Regions from separate parts of the Enterobacter cloacae complex sp. HYC074_NIDB genome, predicted to be linked through region 2. Evidence: predicted binding sites of a transcription regulator. Region 2 holds the regulator's gene; the other holds the start of a gene.
What was found. The regulator PhoB, encoded in region 2, activates phosphate uptake and scavenging genes when phosphate is short. The targets are predictions, from matches to a motif close to CTGTCATAAAACTGNCNNAT.

Region 1 (8,034 bases), 200 kb from region 2:
CATCATTCTCGCCATATTGTAGCTTTTCCGGTCTATTCCAAACTATAAATGTGATTGCTACAGATATAGCACTGAATAAACATAGCCCAGAAAATGTGAGGCTCAGGTGTTTTCTATTAAGCATTTTTTTTACCCCTCAGCACATATCTCGGTCTGCCCTTGACTTCTACGTATATCCTTCCTATGTATTCTCCTAGCACACCAATCCCGATCAGCTGAATGCCACCAAGGAAAAGAATAGACACAAGTAAAGATGGATAACCACGTACGGCATTACCGAACACCAACGTGTCGAAAATCATCCAGGCACCGTACAAGAACGCTGCGCCAGCAACAAACAGGCCGATGTAAGTCCACATGCGTAGAGGGAAGGTGGAAAAGCTTGTGATCCCTTCAAGGGCAAGGTTCCACAGTTTCCATCCATTGAATTTCGTGCTGCCAGCAACTCGCTCGGCTCTGGCATACTCGACCACATCAGTGCGCCCACCAACCCATGACAAGACACCTTTCATGAAAAGGTTACGCTCAGGTAACAGCTTAATGTTTTCTACAACCTCACGCGACATGAGCCGGAAGTCGCCAACGTTTTCCTCAATTTTCGGATTACTGATTTTATTGTGAAGCTTATAGAACCACTCTGCGGTCTTGCGTTTCAGGCGGCCATCGGTGGATCGGTCAGCGCGTTTAGCGAGCACCATATCTGCACCGTCCTGCCACTTTTCGATCAGGTGGGGAATGACTTCGATAGGGTCCTGCAAGTCTACGTCAATCGGGATAATTGCTTCACCGGTCGCGTGGTCAAGGCCGGCGAACAGAGCAGGCTCTTTACCGAAGTTCCTTGTGAATGACAGTGGAACAACCAACGGATCGGCAACAGCAAGCGCGTTAATAATTGATTCTGTCGCGTCTTTACTGCCGTCATTGATGAAGACTATCTCTACTTCATGCTGCTGAAGCCCTTCAAATTCCCGAACCGTTTTATAAAAAATAGGTATCGCGTCTTCTTCGTTAAAGACGGGAACGACCAGAGAAATTTTCATTTCGCATCCCTAAAGACAATGAACTTTGAATAAATAAAACCGCACACCAGACTGATGGCGGAAAAGAGAATGAGAGTCACGATCGGAGCCATACCGGACTTATCGGCAGCCCAACCAACAGCTGCGCTCAAGGATCCCATAAACCCTACATACAGCATGTAGCGCATCGTGGTTGTCGAAGACTTAAACGTGAACCTGGCGTTTGCAAAGAAGCTGAATGACACCGCCACAACGAACCCGGCGAAGTTACCAAGTGCCTGGCCTGTGTGAAACGCATATATGCAAATAGCGAACACAACCCAGTGAATGAGCGTGTTGATAACACCTATTGATGTGTACTTGGCGAATAACTTTAACATTATAGAAATCAGTGAATTCGGAAAGGTCTGAAGTTTAGCATCACTGTCCAACTTGATCGACTCTCATATTTGACGATACTGTATATAAATACAGTTGTTTTGGGAGGTTGCCATGGAGGCAAAAGCTCAGCGATTCAGGCTTGAAAAATTATGTGGGGTTAACCGCTACTCCTGCTTGGTTGAAACGTCAGGCGGTTATGCGCTTTTTCAGCCTGATCTTGTGCCATCCAACGGAACACGCGTGCTGGTAAATGCGTTCGGACAACTACAGTTCGCGGTCGTTATGGGCGGTTCGCTCATCACCGAAGACGGTGAATGCATAGAAGGTGATGCTTTAGATGAAATCGATGTCATGGGAGTTGTGACCTTTTTTATCAATGGCGCTGCGGCGTTCACAGACGACAATCCGGTGATGTGATGTTTGCCCTGGTCGATGTGAACTCATTTTATGCCAGTTGCGAGACGGTATTCAGACCAGACCTGCGTGGTCGGCCGGTGGTTGTTCTTTCGAATAATGACGGCTGCGTAATAGCGCGTAGCGCCGAAGCAAAGGCTGTCGGGATAGCGATGGGTGAGCCGTTCTTCAAGCAGAAGGAATTGTTCCGGCGCGCTGGTGTTGTTTGCTTCAGCAGCAACTACGAGCTCTATGCAGATATGTCCAGCCGGGTAATGACCACACTGGAAGAAATGAGCCCTCGCGTGGAAATTTACAGCATAGACGAAGCATTCTGCGATCTGACCGGCGTAAGAAACTGCCGGGACCTGACTGAGTTCGGGAAAGAGATCCGCGCGACTATTTTACAGCGGACACATCTCACAGTCGGCGTCGGCATAGCCCAGACCAAGACGCTGGCGAAGCTGGCTAACCATGCTGCGAAAAAATGGCAGCGGCAGACGGGCGGGGTGGTTGACCTCTCAAACGTCGACCGGCAGCGAAGGCTACTGGCGCTTGTTCCTGTGGAGGATGTCTGGGGCGTTGGCCGGCGCATCAGCAAGAAGCTGAACGCTATGGGCATTAAAACGGCGCTGGATCTCTCAGAACAGAGCACGTGGATTATCCGTAAGCACTTTAATGTGGTGCTGGAGCGAACGGTCCGGGAACTGCGCGGCGAGCCATGCCTGGATCTGGAGGAGTTCGCCCCGGTAAAGCAGGAAATTGTATGCAGCCGATCGTTTGGCGAACGTATTACTGACTATGAACACATGCGGCAGGCGATTTGCAGTTATGCGGCCCGTGGAGCTGAAAAGCTACGTGGTGAGCACCAGTACTGCCGTTTTATCTCCGCTTTCGTCAAGACATCACCTTTTGCCCTTAATGAGCCGTATTACGGAAACAGCGCATCGGTAAGGCTTCTCACGCCAACTCAGGACAGCAGAGACATCATCAACGCCGCGATAAAGTGTCTGGACAAAATCTGGAAGGACGGTCACCGGTACCAGAAAGCGGGTGTCATGCTGGGCGACTTCTTCAGCCAGGGCGTGGCCCAGCTAAACCTTTTCGACGACAGTGCACCTCGAGCTGGTAGCGAGAAGTTAATGGAAGTGCTGGATCACCTGAATGCAAAGGACGGAAAGGGCACGCTCTATTTTGCCGGGCAGGGTATACAGCAGCAGTGGCAGATGAAGCGTGAAATGCTGTCGCCTCGATACACTACGAGATTTTCAGATTTGCTTGTTGTCCGATAAAAGAGGTGCGCACCTGATAAATCTTACAATCGGATCGGTGGTGATTATGCTGATGAAGGCATTGGGCGTAAAGCGGCAAGTTGCGAAACTGGAAGGAGCTACGCAAAGTTGTGGGATTGGTAAATTACATAGCGATGCAAGGGGCATGGCTATGCATTCTCTGTGTCATAGATGTGTCATGCATGGATGTATCACAAGAAAACGAGAAAGCAGGTAACGACACGTAATGACACAAATGCGTAGCGAGCGCGGAAAAACCAATGATATTACAGTGCGTTAAATAGTACTCTACGTTCTTCTAAGCCGTAGGTCGTAGGTTCGAATCCTACAGGGCGTGCCATTTAAAAACAGTTGCTTACGCCAGTTTCAAGCCAGCCTGATTTTCTTCATGAAACACCCATCGCGAAAGTAGCGTTAACGCACATTTTTCACAGCACAATTGACTGTTATAACAGTATTTTTCTTACGCTGTGGCAATTTTGTTATTCCTCTACCATGCTCATATCACCTCACTCTCACTCGTGGGGCTTTTTGTAGTTGCTGATTAATCTCAAGGAAAAAGGTTATGAAAAAAACGACTGCTATTTTGATGGGCGCTGCATTTCTGTTTACCACCAATACCTTTGCGGCTGAACTGCTGACGAAAAACGAGTTTGAGAAAGTTGAGTCTCAGTATGAAAAAATCGGTACCGTGAGCACGGCTAACGAAGTCTCTGTCGACGATGCGAAAAAAGAGCTGGTCGAAAAGGCCGATAAAGAAGGTGCTGATGTACTGGTGCTGACTTCCGGTAATACAAACAACAAAATTCACGGCACCGCCGATATTTACAAGAAAAAATAATACCTTAGTAACCACCCCTGTTTCGGGGTGGTTGCGCGCCCTACCTCCCTCCCAACATTGTTTCTTGCCGCTTCTCGCTCAGAGAGGCCGTTTACACTTGATTACGAATACATAATGCGTATAGTTCTCATTTGCATTTCTTTTAATAACTTTTAAGGCCCGACAACGGGTCATTTTTGCGCGCACGTTAAGAGCTCATTATGAACAACACCACAATGCACAAAACGCTGCTGGCGATTGCCATCGGCGCGGTAACCCACTCCGCTTTTGCGGCGGATGAGAAAAAAGAGGACACCATCGTCGTCCAGTCCACGGCGGGGAGTGATTTCAAACCCGGCGGCGACCAGCTGGTGCCCGCCTTCCTTGACGGGCAGGTGGCGAACGGCGGGCGCATGGGTATGCTCGGTCAGCAAAACGCCATGGACGTGCCGTTCAATATCATCAGCTACACCTCGAAGCTGGTGGAAGATCAGCAGGCGAAAACCATTGCTGACGTGGTTGCCAACGACGCGGGCGTGCAATTTGTTCAGGGGTACGGCAACAGCGCGGAAACCTTCCGCATTCGCGGCCTGAAGTTTGACGGCGACGACATGACTTTTGGCGGATTGTCCGGCGTACTGCCGCGTCAGGTGGTGGATGCCCAGATGGTCGACCGCATCGAGATCTTCAAAGGGGCCAACTCCCTGATGAACGGTGCCGCAAGCTCGGGCGTGGGCGGGATGATCAACCTTGAGCCTAAACACGCGGGCGACACCCCGCAGGCGAAAGTGGGTGTGGACTACACCTCGGATTCCCAGATTGGCACCACGCTGGATGCGGGTCGTCGCTTTGGCGATAACGACCAGTTTGGCGCGCGGGTGAACCTTGTGCATCGTGAAGGCGAAACCGGCGTGCCGAACGACCGCCGCCGCACCACGCTGCTTTCTACTGGTCTGGATTACAAAGGCGACCGTTTCCGCACCTCGCTGGACCTGGGCTACCAGAAAAAAACCTTCCACGGCAGCCCAACCAGCGTCAACATCTCGGCGGTGGACTTTGTGCCTGAGCCGCCGAAGAACGATCGCAACTTCTCGCAGAAGTGGGCCTACAGCGATATCGAAAACGAGTTCGGGATGTGGCGCAGCGAGTATGACATCACCGATAGCTGGACGGCGTATACCGGTCTCGGCGCGCAGCACGCGCACGAAGAAGGGATCTACAGCGCGCCGAAGCTCCTCGATAAGAGCGGTAATGCGGTGGTCAGCCGTCTTGATACCAACCGCATCAGCGATTCTGTCAGCGGCATGGCGGGCATTCGCGGTAACTTCACTACCGGATTCGTCTCGCACAAGGTCAATGTTGGCTATTCGGCGATGACCAAAAACGAAAAGATCGCGTGGAAAATGTCGGCGACGAAGGATAATCCGACCACCAACATCTACCACAACACCGGCGTCGATATGCCGGACAGCTCCAACCTCAACGGCTCAGGCGGCAAATACAGCGATCCGCTGACCAGCGGGCGCACCCGCACGCAAGGCTGGCTGCTGAGTGATACCCTGGGCGTGCTGGATGACAAGCTGCTGTTCACCGCAGGCGCGCGCCATCAGAAGGTGGTGATTCGCGGGTACAACAAAATCACCGGTGCGGAAAACGACGCGGACGGTTTCGACGGCAGCCGCTGGATGCCCACCTACGGCGTAGTCTATAAACCGTGGGAGGAAATTTCCCTCTACGCCAACCACACCGAGGCGTTACAGCCCGGTGAAACCGCGCCTCGCTCAGCAAACAACTACGGCCAGAGCACCGGTATCGTTCACTCTAAGCAGAACGAAGTGGGCGTAAAGGCGGACTTTGGCCGCGTGGGCGGCTCCCTGGCGCTGTTTGAGATCAAAATGCCGTCGGCGATCCTTGACGACAGCGGTCACTATGGTCTGGATGCAGAACAGCGTAACCGCGGCGTGGAGCTGAACGTCTTCGGCGAGCCCATGCTCGGGATGCGTCTGAACGCCAGCGCCACCTGGTTGCAGGCCGAGCTGACCAAAACCAAAAACGGCGTCAATCAGGGCAACGATGCGATCGGTATTCCGAGCTTCTACGCCGTGCTGGGCGCAGAGTACGATATCAAGCCGATTGAAGGCCTGACGGCGACCGCGCGCGTTAACCACTCCGGCACGCAGTATGCCGATCTTGCGAACACCAAAAAGCTGGACAGCTACACCACGCTGGATCTGGGCATGCGCTATCGCTTCGCGGTAAACCACAATGAAAACCAGATGACCGTGCGGGCAGGTATCGACAACGTGACCAACGAGAACTATTGGTCAAGCGTGGACGATTCCGGTACTTACATTACTCAGGGCGAGCCGCGTACCTTTAAGGTCTCGGTTGGCTACGAGTTCTAAGCGTTCCACCTCGTTATCCGGGGCAGGGACGCCCCAATCCCTTCGTTGTCGTGTTATAAAATTGTAATAAAAGCTTCTTACACTGGTCGCCACAACCTTACCTCTTGGCCAATGACAGGAAGCCGCTATGGGCAGACCCCTCAAATCCGTATTTAAAAAAGAACATCGCGACGATATCAGTAACCGCAGCGCTAACCCGGTATTCTCCGAGGTTGCAGAAGTGTTCCTCTCGCGCCGCCGTTTTCTCCAGATGGGGGCCGTAGCGGGGGCTGCCGTATCATTCCCGTATCTGATCACACCCGAAAATGCCATTGCCGCGGTATCGAAGCCTTCCGCGCTGGCAAAAGCGGTTTCCCTGGGCTTTACCAGCATCGACGTCTCTACGGAAGACACGGTCAGGGTGCCGGAAGGTTATATCGCCCGCCCGTTCTATCGCTGGGGCGATCCGACGGGGATCAAAGACAACATGCCGGCCTTTAAGCCGGACGCCAGCAATACCACAGACGAACAGGCTGTGCAGGCGGGCATGCACCACGACGGCATGGCGTGGTTTAGCCTGCCGCAGGGGGCGCAAAACCCGGAGCATGGACTGCTGGCGCTGAACCATGAGTACATCGACAACGGAATGCTGTTTACCGACGGTGCGGCGAACTGGAGTCTCGACAAAGCCCGCAAGGGGCAGAACGCGATGGGCGTGTCGGTGGTGGAAGTGAAAAAAACGGGCAGCGGCTGGGAGGTGGTGCGTCCGTCTTCCTTCGCCCGGCGTATTACCGTCAATACGCCGATGCAGCTTACCGGCCCGGCGCGGCATCAGGATTTAATGAAAACCGCCGCCGACCCGCAGGGGGAACGCGTTCTGGGCACCATGCAGAACTGCGCCAACGGCCACACGCCGTGGGGCACCTATCTCACCTGCGAGGAGAACTGGTCGGACATTTTTGTCAAAAAAGCCGATCTCAACCCGCTGGAAAAACGCTACGGCATCAGCGACAGCGATGAATCGTACCGCTGGAACGAGGTGGATGAGCGGTTCAGCGTTGATAAAACCCCTAACGAACCCAACCGTTTCGGCTGGGTGGTGGAGATCGATCCCTACAACCCGACCTCCACCCCGCGCAAGCACACCGCGCTCGGCCGCTTCAAGCATGAGGGGGCCGCCGTCACGCTCGCCGCCGATAATCGCGTGGTGGTCTACATGGGGGACGACCAGAAGTTTGAGTACATCTATAAGTTTGTCTCCGACAAAAAATACGATCCCGCGAACCGGGAAGCCAATATGCAGCTGCTGACGTCCGGCACGCTGTACGTCGCCAGGTTCAACGAGGACGGCAGCGGCGACTGGCTGCCGCTGATCTTCGGGCAAAATGGCCTGGATAAAAGCAACGGTTTTGCAAGCCAGGGCGATCTGCTGATTAAAACCCGTCTGGCGGCCGACGTGGTGGGGGCGACGAAAATGGATCGCCCGGAGTGGATAGCCGTCGATCCGCACGCCAGCGGCAGCGTCTACTGTACGCTGACCAACAACAGCGATCGCGGTAAAGAGGGCAAGGCACCGGTCGACGCCGCTAACCCGCGTGCCAACAACTTGTTTGGGCACATCATGCACTGGCACGAAGAGGGTGCCGATCCTGCCGCCGCACGCTTTAAGTGGGATATTCTGGTCATGGCCGGGCGCACCGACGGCGACGATCCCAAAGCCAAAGGCTCGATGCAGGGCGCGGCAT
Region 2 (8,034 bases):
CGTCCCATTTTTTCAGAATGATGTCGTGACCGACCGCATGATGGTAATAAACCTTGTCCTGATCGACGGTGCGCTTTTCACTGCGCGCAAAGCGGTCCGGGAAAATCTGGTAAAAGACCTGATCGTTAACCCACTGCGGGCCGTTATCCGGATGATCCACGGCAAACTGCTCCAGCCTGGCCGGAGGGAAACGGCTGAAACCCTGCGGGGTAAACCACAGCTGGCGGTTGTTCCACAGCAGCTTGAAGCCGTAGCGGCGACGCGGTTGCCCGCTGCGCAAATCGATATTTGCCCGCCACGCCGTGACGCCCGGCTGCGGCTGGCTGCGCACTTTGTGCATTTTCAGCGACGTTTCTTCGTTATCCACTTCGGCGCGCAGGGTCACACGTTCAGGCTGATTGTCCCCTGCCAGCCAGAGCGTAATCACAAGGTTGTCTTTGTTTTGCTTAACAAATGGGGCAACCGGAAGGTGCCAGGCGTTTAACATCACGAATCCCCTTTGATGAAATTGACGTCACCTTGCCACAGGGTGATTAAGGATAGCTCACCATGATGGGATTTATTGGGGGAGGAGGACGGGGGAGGAGGCATCAGTGCAGCCTGATGCCCTCACCCTAACCCTCTCCCACGGGGAGAGGGGAAAAGAATGTTACTGTGCTTCCGCCAGCTGACGATCGCGGCGACATTTAAACATCCAGCCCACCAGCAGCAGGACGATCCACGCGAAGCCCACGTACAGGGAAATACGGGTATCCGGGTGATAACCAATCAGGCCAATGATGAAGACCAGGAAGATCAGACCGACAATGGTCGTTGGCACGCCGCCCGGCACTTTAAACTTCAGCGCTTTGGCCTCTTCTGGCGACAGGCGGCGACGGAACGCAATCTGCGACAGCAGGATCATGATCCATACCCACACGGTGGCGAAGGTCGCCAGTGACGCAATCACCAGGAAGACGTTCTCCGGCATGATGTAGTTCAGGTAGACCGAGAACAGCAGCGCCACGGTCATGACCAGCACCGTTACCCACGGGGTGCCGCGACGCGACGTTTTGGCAAACACCTTCGGCGCACTGCCCTGCTCCGCCATGCCGTGCAGCATACGGCCCACGCCGAACACGTCACTGTTGATGGCCGACAGCGAGGCGGTCAGCACCACAAAGTTGAGAATGCTGGCGGCAAACGCAATGCCCATATGCTGGAAAGTCAGGACAAACGGGCTGCCGTTGGTGCCCACCTGGTTCCACGGGTAGATGGACATAATCACAAACAGCGTGCCCACGTAGAACACCAGGATACGCATCGGCACCGAGTTGATGGCGCGCGGAATAGACTTCTCCGGATCTTTCGCTTCCCCGGCGGTGATGCCGATAATCTCGATTCCGCCATAGGCGAACATGACCATCTGGAGCGACATGACCATCCCAAGCCAGCCGTTGCTAAAGAAGCCGCCGTTGCTCCACAGGTTATGGATGCCGGTTGGCTGCCCACCGTTGCCGATACCCCAGATGATGATGCCGAAACCGGCGAGGATCATGATGATAATGGTCGCGACCTTGAAGAAGGAGAACCAGAACTCCAGCTCGCCAAACACCTTCACGCTCATCAGGTTAACGGCGCAGATAATCAGCACCACGCTCAGCACCCAGATCCAGTGCGGCACGGCAGGGAACCAGACCCCCATATAGATGCCAAACGCCGTCACATCGGCAATGGCGACAATCAGGATTTCAAAGCAATAAGTCCAGCCGGTGATAAACCCGGCCAGCGGGCCTAAGTTCTCTTGTGCATAGCGTGAAAACGAGCTGGCAGACGGGTTGTGAACCGACATCTCCCCCAGCGCACGCATGATGATATAGGCCGCGGCACCGCCGATGATGTAGGCCAGCAGAACGCTTGGACCGGCCATTTTGATGGCATCTGCCGAGCCATAAAAAAGACCGGTGCCGATAGCCGAGCCCAGCGCCATAAAGCGGATGTGGCGGGTGCTCAATCCACGTTTAAGTTTGTTAGTGCTTTCCATTAAAATCTTGCCATTCAACACGAAAAAAACAAAAAACCACGGGGCCTTAAGCCCCGTGGTTAAACAATTTGTTGCCGTTGATTAATGGGCGTTGGATGTCACCTGACGCCCGGCCGCACGGTCCCAGATAATCGCAAGAACCAGCGCTACAACGGAAGGCATCAGCCAGGCCAGGCCCTGCTCGGACAGCGGCAGACGCTGTGTCCAGGCTGGCAGGATTTCTGCAAATGCTGATGCTTTGATCCCGTCAAGGATACCAAAAATCAGGCTGATAAACATGGCCGGCGCAATAATTCGCGTCGAGTTATGCCACCACGGGCGGGTGAAGCTCAGCACCACCAGCACGATACATGGCGGATAGATAGCCGTCAGCACCGGAATTGACACCTGGATCAGGTGGCTCAGACCGAGGTTTGAAACCGCCATGGAGAAGATGCCGAGGATAAACACCAGCGTGCGGTAAGAGAGCGGCAGATACTGAGCGAAGAACTCCGCGCAGGCGCAGGTCAGACCCACAGCCGTCACCAGACAGGCCAGGAAAATCAGCGCCGCCAGCAGCATGCTGCCTGCACCACCAAAGGTGTGCTGCACGTAAGCATGCAGGATCGCCGCGCCGTTTGCGCTCTGATCGACCAGCGTTGCGCTATCTGAACCCAGACGGAACAGCGCCAGATACAGCAGCGTCAGGCCGACACCGGCCATCAGGCCAGCCCAGATAGTGTAACGAGTCAGCAGGCGCGCTTCGGTCACCCCACAGGAACGCGCGGCGTTAACGATAACAATACCAAACACCATCGCGCCAAGCGTATCCATCGTCAGATAGCCGTTCACGAAACCGTTTGAGAACGCCGCGTTCTGGTAGGCGTCCATCGCGGAGCTGATGGGCCCCGCAGGCCAGACAATGGCCGCAACCGCCAGCACAATCAGCGCCACAATTTTCAGTGGTGCCAGGAAGTTACCTACGGTATCCAGCAGTTTGCCCGGATAGAGAGAAACCAGAATCACGATGGCGAAGTAAATGAGGCTGTAAATAAACAGTGGCATCGCGCCGTCACCGGTCAGCGGGGCGATACCCACTTCAAAGGAGACGGTCGCCGTGCGCGGGGTCGCGAACAGCGGGCCAACGGCCAGATAGCAGACGGTTGCCAGCAGAACGCCAGCCACTTTGCCAATCGGGGTGCTGAGGCTGTCCACACCGCCACCGACTTTCGCCAGCGCGATAACGGTCAGTACCGGCAGGCCCACGGCAGTAAGCAGGAAGCCAAACGCAGCCGTCCAGACGTGTTCACCCGCCTGTAAGCCAACCATTGGAGGAAAAATGATATTACCTGCGCCAACGAACAGCGCAAATGTCATAAAGCCCAGCGCGATAATGTCACGCGATTTCAAGTGATGGGTCATAAAACCTTACTGCCTGTGGATGTGGTGTTGAATACGTTGAGATTTTCGCCATCCCTGATGGGACGATACAGCGGAAAATTTGCTCAATTTCAGCGGGATATGCTCCCGTCCTGGCGTGGCGAAGAATAGTTTTTCGATTTACCACGCAAATACAGTCGGTCTGACAGTATATGGGGGGCAATTTAAACGCTTATAACGTTTAAAGGCAAGAAGGGATCGTAAAACCAGAACAATATGCCAGCATGAAAATCCAGACCAACATAATATGCCATGTATAAGAAAAACTCATGGCTAATCATGCGAACAAAAAAGCACCAGCCGTATAATATTCATCCGCGTTTCGCTTGACTGCAAAGCAAACGGGCCAGCAATCGCTGGCCCGTGGAAAGGTAGCCTGACACACACGCTGTCAGGCGCTTTTTTTGGCAATTAATCGTTCCGGAATCACGAAGCTAAAGCGCGTGCCCTTACCGAGGGTGCTTTCGATATTGAGCCGGCTTTCGTGGTGGCTGACGGCATGCTTCACAATTGCCAGCCCCAGTCCGCTTCCGCCGGTCTGCCGCGAGCGCGCCTTATCCACCCGGTAGAACCGTTCAGTGAGACGCGGGAGGTGTTCAGGCCCAATCCCCGGCCCGTTGTCCTCGACGCTAAACTCAGCGCCCGCCGGGGTATGCTGCCAGCGCACCGCGATATGCGTCCCTTTCGGGGTGTGATTCACGGCGTTATAGACCAGGTTTGAGATAGCGCTTCGCAGCTCATCTTCACTGCCGAGCACTTTCAGCGTGTTATCAACGTCAAAACTCAGGGTGTGCTGATTATGACTCAGCGTTTGGGCTTCGCGCTCCACCACCCGCAACATCATCGGCACATCAATGATGTCATTTAGCGCCAGCGACGGGGCAGCCTCAATTTTTGAAAGCGTCAGCAGCTGTTTGACCAGCCCTTCCATGCGGAACGTCTGCTCCCTCATGGTATGCAGCGCTTTCTCACGCGGCGCCCCCTCAAGCGTTTGCTCCTGCATCATCTCCAGGTAGCCCTGAAGCACCGTCAACGGCGTACGCAGCTCGTGGCTGACGTTGGCAAAGAAGTTACGTCTCGCGCCCTCAAGCTGGTGCATCTGGGTAACGTCCCTCGCCACCATCAGCCACTGCCGATCGCTGTAGGGCATCACGCGGATCTCCAGATGGCGACCGTTATTGAGCTTCAGATTGTGCGGGCGCGAAAAATCCCGCTTTTTCAGATACAGCGTGAACTCGGGATAGCGCAGAAGGTTGAGGATGTTCTGACCGTTATCATCCGGCCAGCGCAGGCCCAACAGCTGTTGCGCGAGGCCATTACACCAGAAGATGGTCCCTTCTTCCGTCGTCAGGATCACCGCGTCCGGCAGCGACTCCGCACCGCTACGAAAGCGTTTGATCAGGCTTCCCAGCTCACGACGGCGCTTTTTATTACGCATCTGCATCTGGTGCAGGCCGTAGAGAAGCGGTTCCCAGCTCCCGCTTCCCGGCGGAGGTGTCATACTTCTGTCGACCCACAGCCACCAGGAAAGACGCAGTAAATTCCAGAAATGCCAGACGAGCAATCCCGTCACGGCCACCAGTAAAAACCACGGCAGATAGCCAAAGATAGCCCCCAGAATGAGGGCCGGAATACAGCATAAGATCAGTTCAAAGACGAGCCTTTTCCATGACAGACGTTCCAGCACGCGTCACACTCCTGTCATTGTTCAGAAACGGGTCGAGAAGCGATAACCCGTGCCGCGGACCGTCTGTACCATGCGATCGTGGCCGCTCAGTTCCAGTGCTTTACGCAGGCGGCGAATATGGACGTCAACCGTTCGGTCTTCGACATAGACGTTAGTTCCCCAGACGTTATTCAGCAACTGTTCGCGGCTGTAAACGCGCTCCGGGTGTGTCATAAAGAAGTGCAGGAGTTTAAATTCGGTGGGGCCCATATCGAGGGGATTTTCACCGGTCATGACCCGGTGCGAGGTAGGATCCAGGCTCAGCCCCTGCATCTCAATCACCTCTTCCACCGCCATCGGTGAAATACGGCGCATCACGGCTTTGATACGCGCCACCAGCTCTTTCGGGGAGAACGGTTTGGTGATGTAATCGTCCGCGCCGGTTTCCAGACCGCGCACGCGATCCTCTTCCTCGCCGCGCGCCGTCAGCATCACCACCGGGATATCACGGGTCATCGCCTCGCGTTTGATATGCTTGATAAACTGCAATCCGGAACCGCCAGGCAGCATCCAGTCCAGCAGGATCAGATCGGGCCAGGGTTCATTCAGCTGGTTCACCGCGCTGTCATAATCTTCCGCTTCAACCGGCTGGAAGCCATTTTGTTCAAGCACGAAGCACACCATTTCACGGATCGGAGCTTCATCTTCTACGACCAGAATACGTCTCGCCATACTTTGCCCTGTCTTATCGTATTTAAGTTACAAGTCTGTAATGCGGCGTCATTATGCGTCAGATTTATGACAGATTTATGAAAAACATTACCACTATAAATGGCAAACTGTTGTTTTATTACAGCGGTTATTTTCCGTTCCCCAAACGTTTATAATCCTGCTTTCTTATTATTGCCACGGATCTTTTATGCGCATACTTCACACCTCAGACTGGCACCTGGGTCAAAATTTTTACAGCAAAAGCCGCGCCGCGGAACATGAAGCGTTCCTGAACTGGCTGCTGGAGACGGCTCAGGCTCACGAGGTGGACGCGATTATTGTGGCGGGCGACATTTTTGATACCGGATCGCCGCCGAGCTATGCGCGTGAGCTATACAACCGTTTTGTGGTCAACCTCCAGCAAACCGGTTGTCACCTGGTGATTGTCGCCGGAAATCATGACTCGGTGGCGACGCTGAATGAATCCCGCGATATTCTGGCGTTCCTCAATACCACCGTGGTGGCCAGCGTCGGGCACGCGCCGCAGATCCTGAAAAAACGCGACGGCACGCCGGGCGCGGTGCTGTGCCCAATCCCGTTTTTACGTCCGCGAGATATCGTGCAAAGCCAGGCGGGTCTGTCCGGCAGCGAAAAACAGCAGCATCTGTTGCAGGCCATCACCCGCTATTATCACCAGCAGCATACGGAAGCCTGCGCCCTGCGCGGCGATCAGGCCATTCCGATCATTGCCACCGGACACCTCACCACCGTCGGAGCCAGTAAGAGTGATGCGGTGCGCGAGATCTATATCGGTACGCTGGACGCGTTTCCGGCGCAAAACTTCCCCCCCGCCGACTACATTGCCCTCGGGCATATTCACCGGGCGCAGATCATCGGCGGCTGCGAGCATATCCGCTACTGCGGCTCGCCCATTTCGCTCAGTTTTGACGAAACGGGCAAAGCCAAATCCGTCCATCTGGTGAGCTTCACCGGGGGCAAACTCAGCGCCGTTGAGACGCTTGAGGTGCCGGTCACCCAGCTGCTGGCGGTGCTGAAAGGCGATCTGGCCGCCATTACCGCTCAGCTTGAGCAGTGGCGCGGCGCAGCGCTTAATCCCCCCGTCTGGCTCGATATCGAAATCACCACCGACGACTACCTGTACGATATGCAGCGTAAAATTCAGACGCTGACGGAAGACCTTCCCGTGGAAGTACTACTGGTACGCCGCAGCCGCGAGCAGCGCGAGAAAATACTGCTCAACGCCCAGCGTGAAACGCTTAGCGAACTTCGGGTTGAAGAGGTGTTCGCGCGGCGGCTTGCGCATGTAGAGGTGGACGAGGCCAGACGCACCAGGCTTAACGAGCTGTTTGCCCAGACCCTGCACTCCCTCCATGACGAGGACGAAAACGCATGAAAATTCTGAGCCTGCGTCTGAAAAATCTGAATTCGCTAAAGGGTGAGTGGAAAATTGATTTCACCGCGGAGCCGTTCGCCAGCAACGGGCTGTTTGCCATCACCGGCGCAACCGGCGCGGGTAAAACCACGCTGCTGGATGCCATCTGCCTGGCGCTGTACCACGAAACGCCGCGTCTTAATAAGGTCTCTCAGGCGCAAAACGACCTGATGACGCGCGATACCGCCGAATGCCTGGCGGAAGTGGAATTTGAGGTCAAAGGCGTTGCTTATCGCGCTTTCTGGAGCCAGAACCGCGCCCGCAACCAGCCGGACGGGAACTTACAGGCACCGCGCGTAGAGCTGGCCCGCTGCGAAGACGGCAAAATTCTGGCCGACAAAGTCACGGATAAGCTGGAACAAACCGCCGCACTCACCGGGCTGGACTATGGTCGCTTTACCCGCTCGATGTTGCTCTCGCAGGGGCAGTTTGCCGCCTTCCTGAATGCTAAACCGAGCGATCGCGCTGAGCTGCTGGAGGAACTGACCGGCACGGAAATTTACGGCCAGATTTCCGCCATGGTTTTTGAAAAACACAAAGCGGCACGTAACGCGCTGGAGATGTGCGAAGCGCAGGCCGCAGGGGTTGTGCTGTTGAGCGAGGAACAGCAGCATCACTTGCAGCAAAGTTTGCAGGCGCTCACTGACGAAGAGAAAATCCTGCTGGCACAGCAGCAGAGCCAACAGAAAGATTTTCAGTGGCTTACGCGTAACGACGAGCTGATACGTGAGCAGCAGCGCGCAGCCGCTTCGCAGCAGCAGG

Region 1: the regulator PhoB is predicted to act here: its motif matches at 6,361-6,380, upstream of O1724_RS06205 (PhoX family protein).

The regions. Positions count from the first base shown of each region.
Region 1 covers NZ_CP114214.1:1,248,502-1,256,535, forward strand. Annotated here, with positions in the region: gene O1724_RS06170 (hypothetical protein) at 1-124, opposite strand, end outside; gene O1724_RS06175 (glycosyltransferase family 2 protein) at 117-1,040, opposite strand; gene O1724_RS06180 (GtrA family protein) at 1,037-1,399, opposite strand; gene O1724_RS06185 (hypothetical protein) at 1,512-1,817, shown strand; gene O1724_RS06190 (Y-family DNA polymerase) at 1,817-3,085, shown strand; gene yahO (DUF1471 family periplasmic protein YahO) at 3,651-3,926, shown strand; gene O1724_RS06200 (TonB-dependent receptor) at 4,127-6,310, shown strand; gene O1724_RS06205 (PhoX family protein) at 6,438-8,034, shown strand, end outside.
Region 2 covers NZ_CP114214.1:1,050,314-1,058,347, reverse strand. Annotated here, with positions in the region: gene malZ (maltodextrin glucosidase) at 1-487, opposite strand, end outside; gene proY (proline-specific permease ProY) at 650-2,023, opposite strand; gene brnQ (branched-chain amino acid transporter carrier protein BrnQ) at 2,105-3,424, opposite strand; gene phoR (phosphate regulon sensor histidine kinase PhoR) at 3,834-5,129, opposite strand; gene phoB (phosphate response regulator transcription factor PhoB) at 5,151-5,840, opposite strand; gene sbcD (exonuclease subunit SbcD) at 6,028-7,233, shown strand; gene sbcC (exonuclease subunit SbcC) at 7,230-8,034, shown strand, end outside.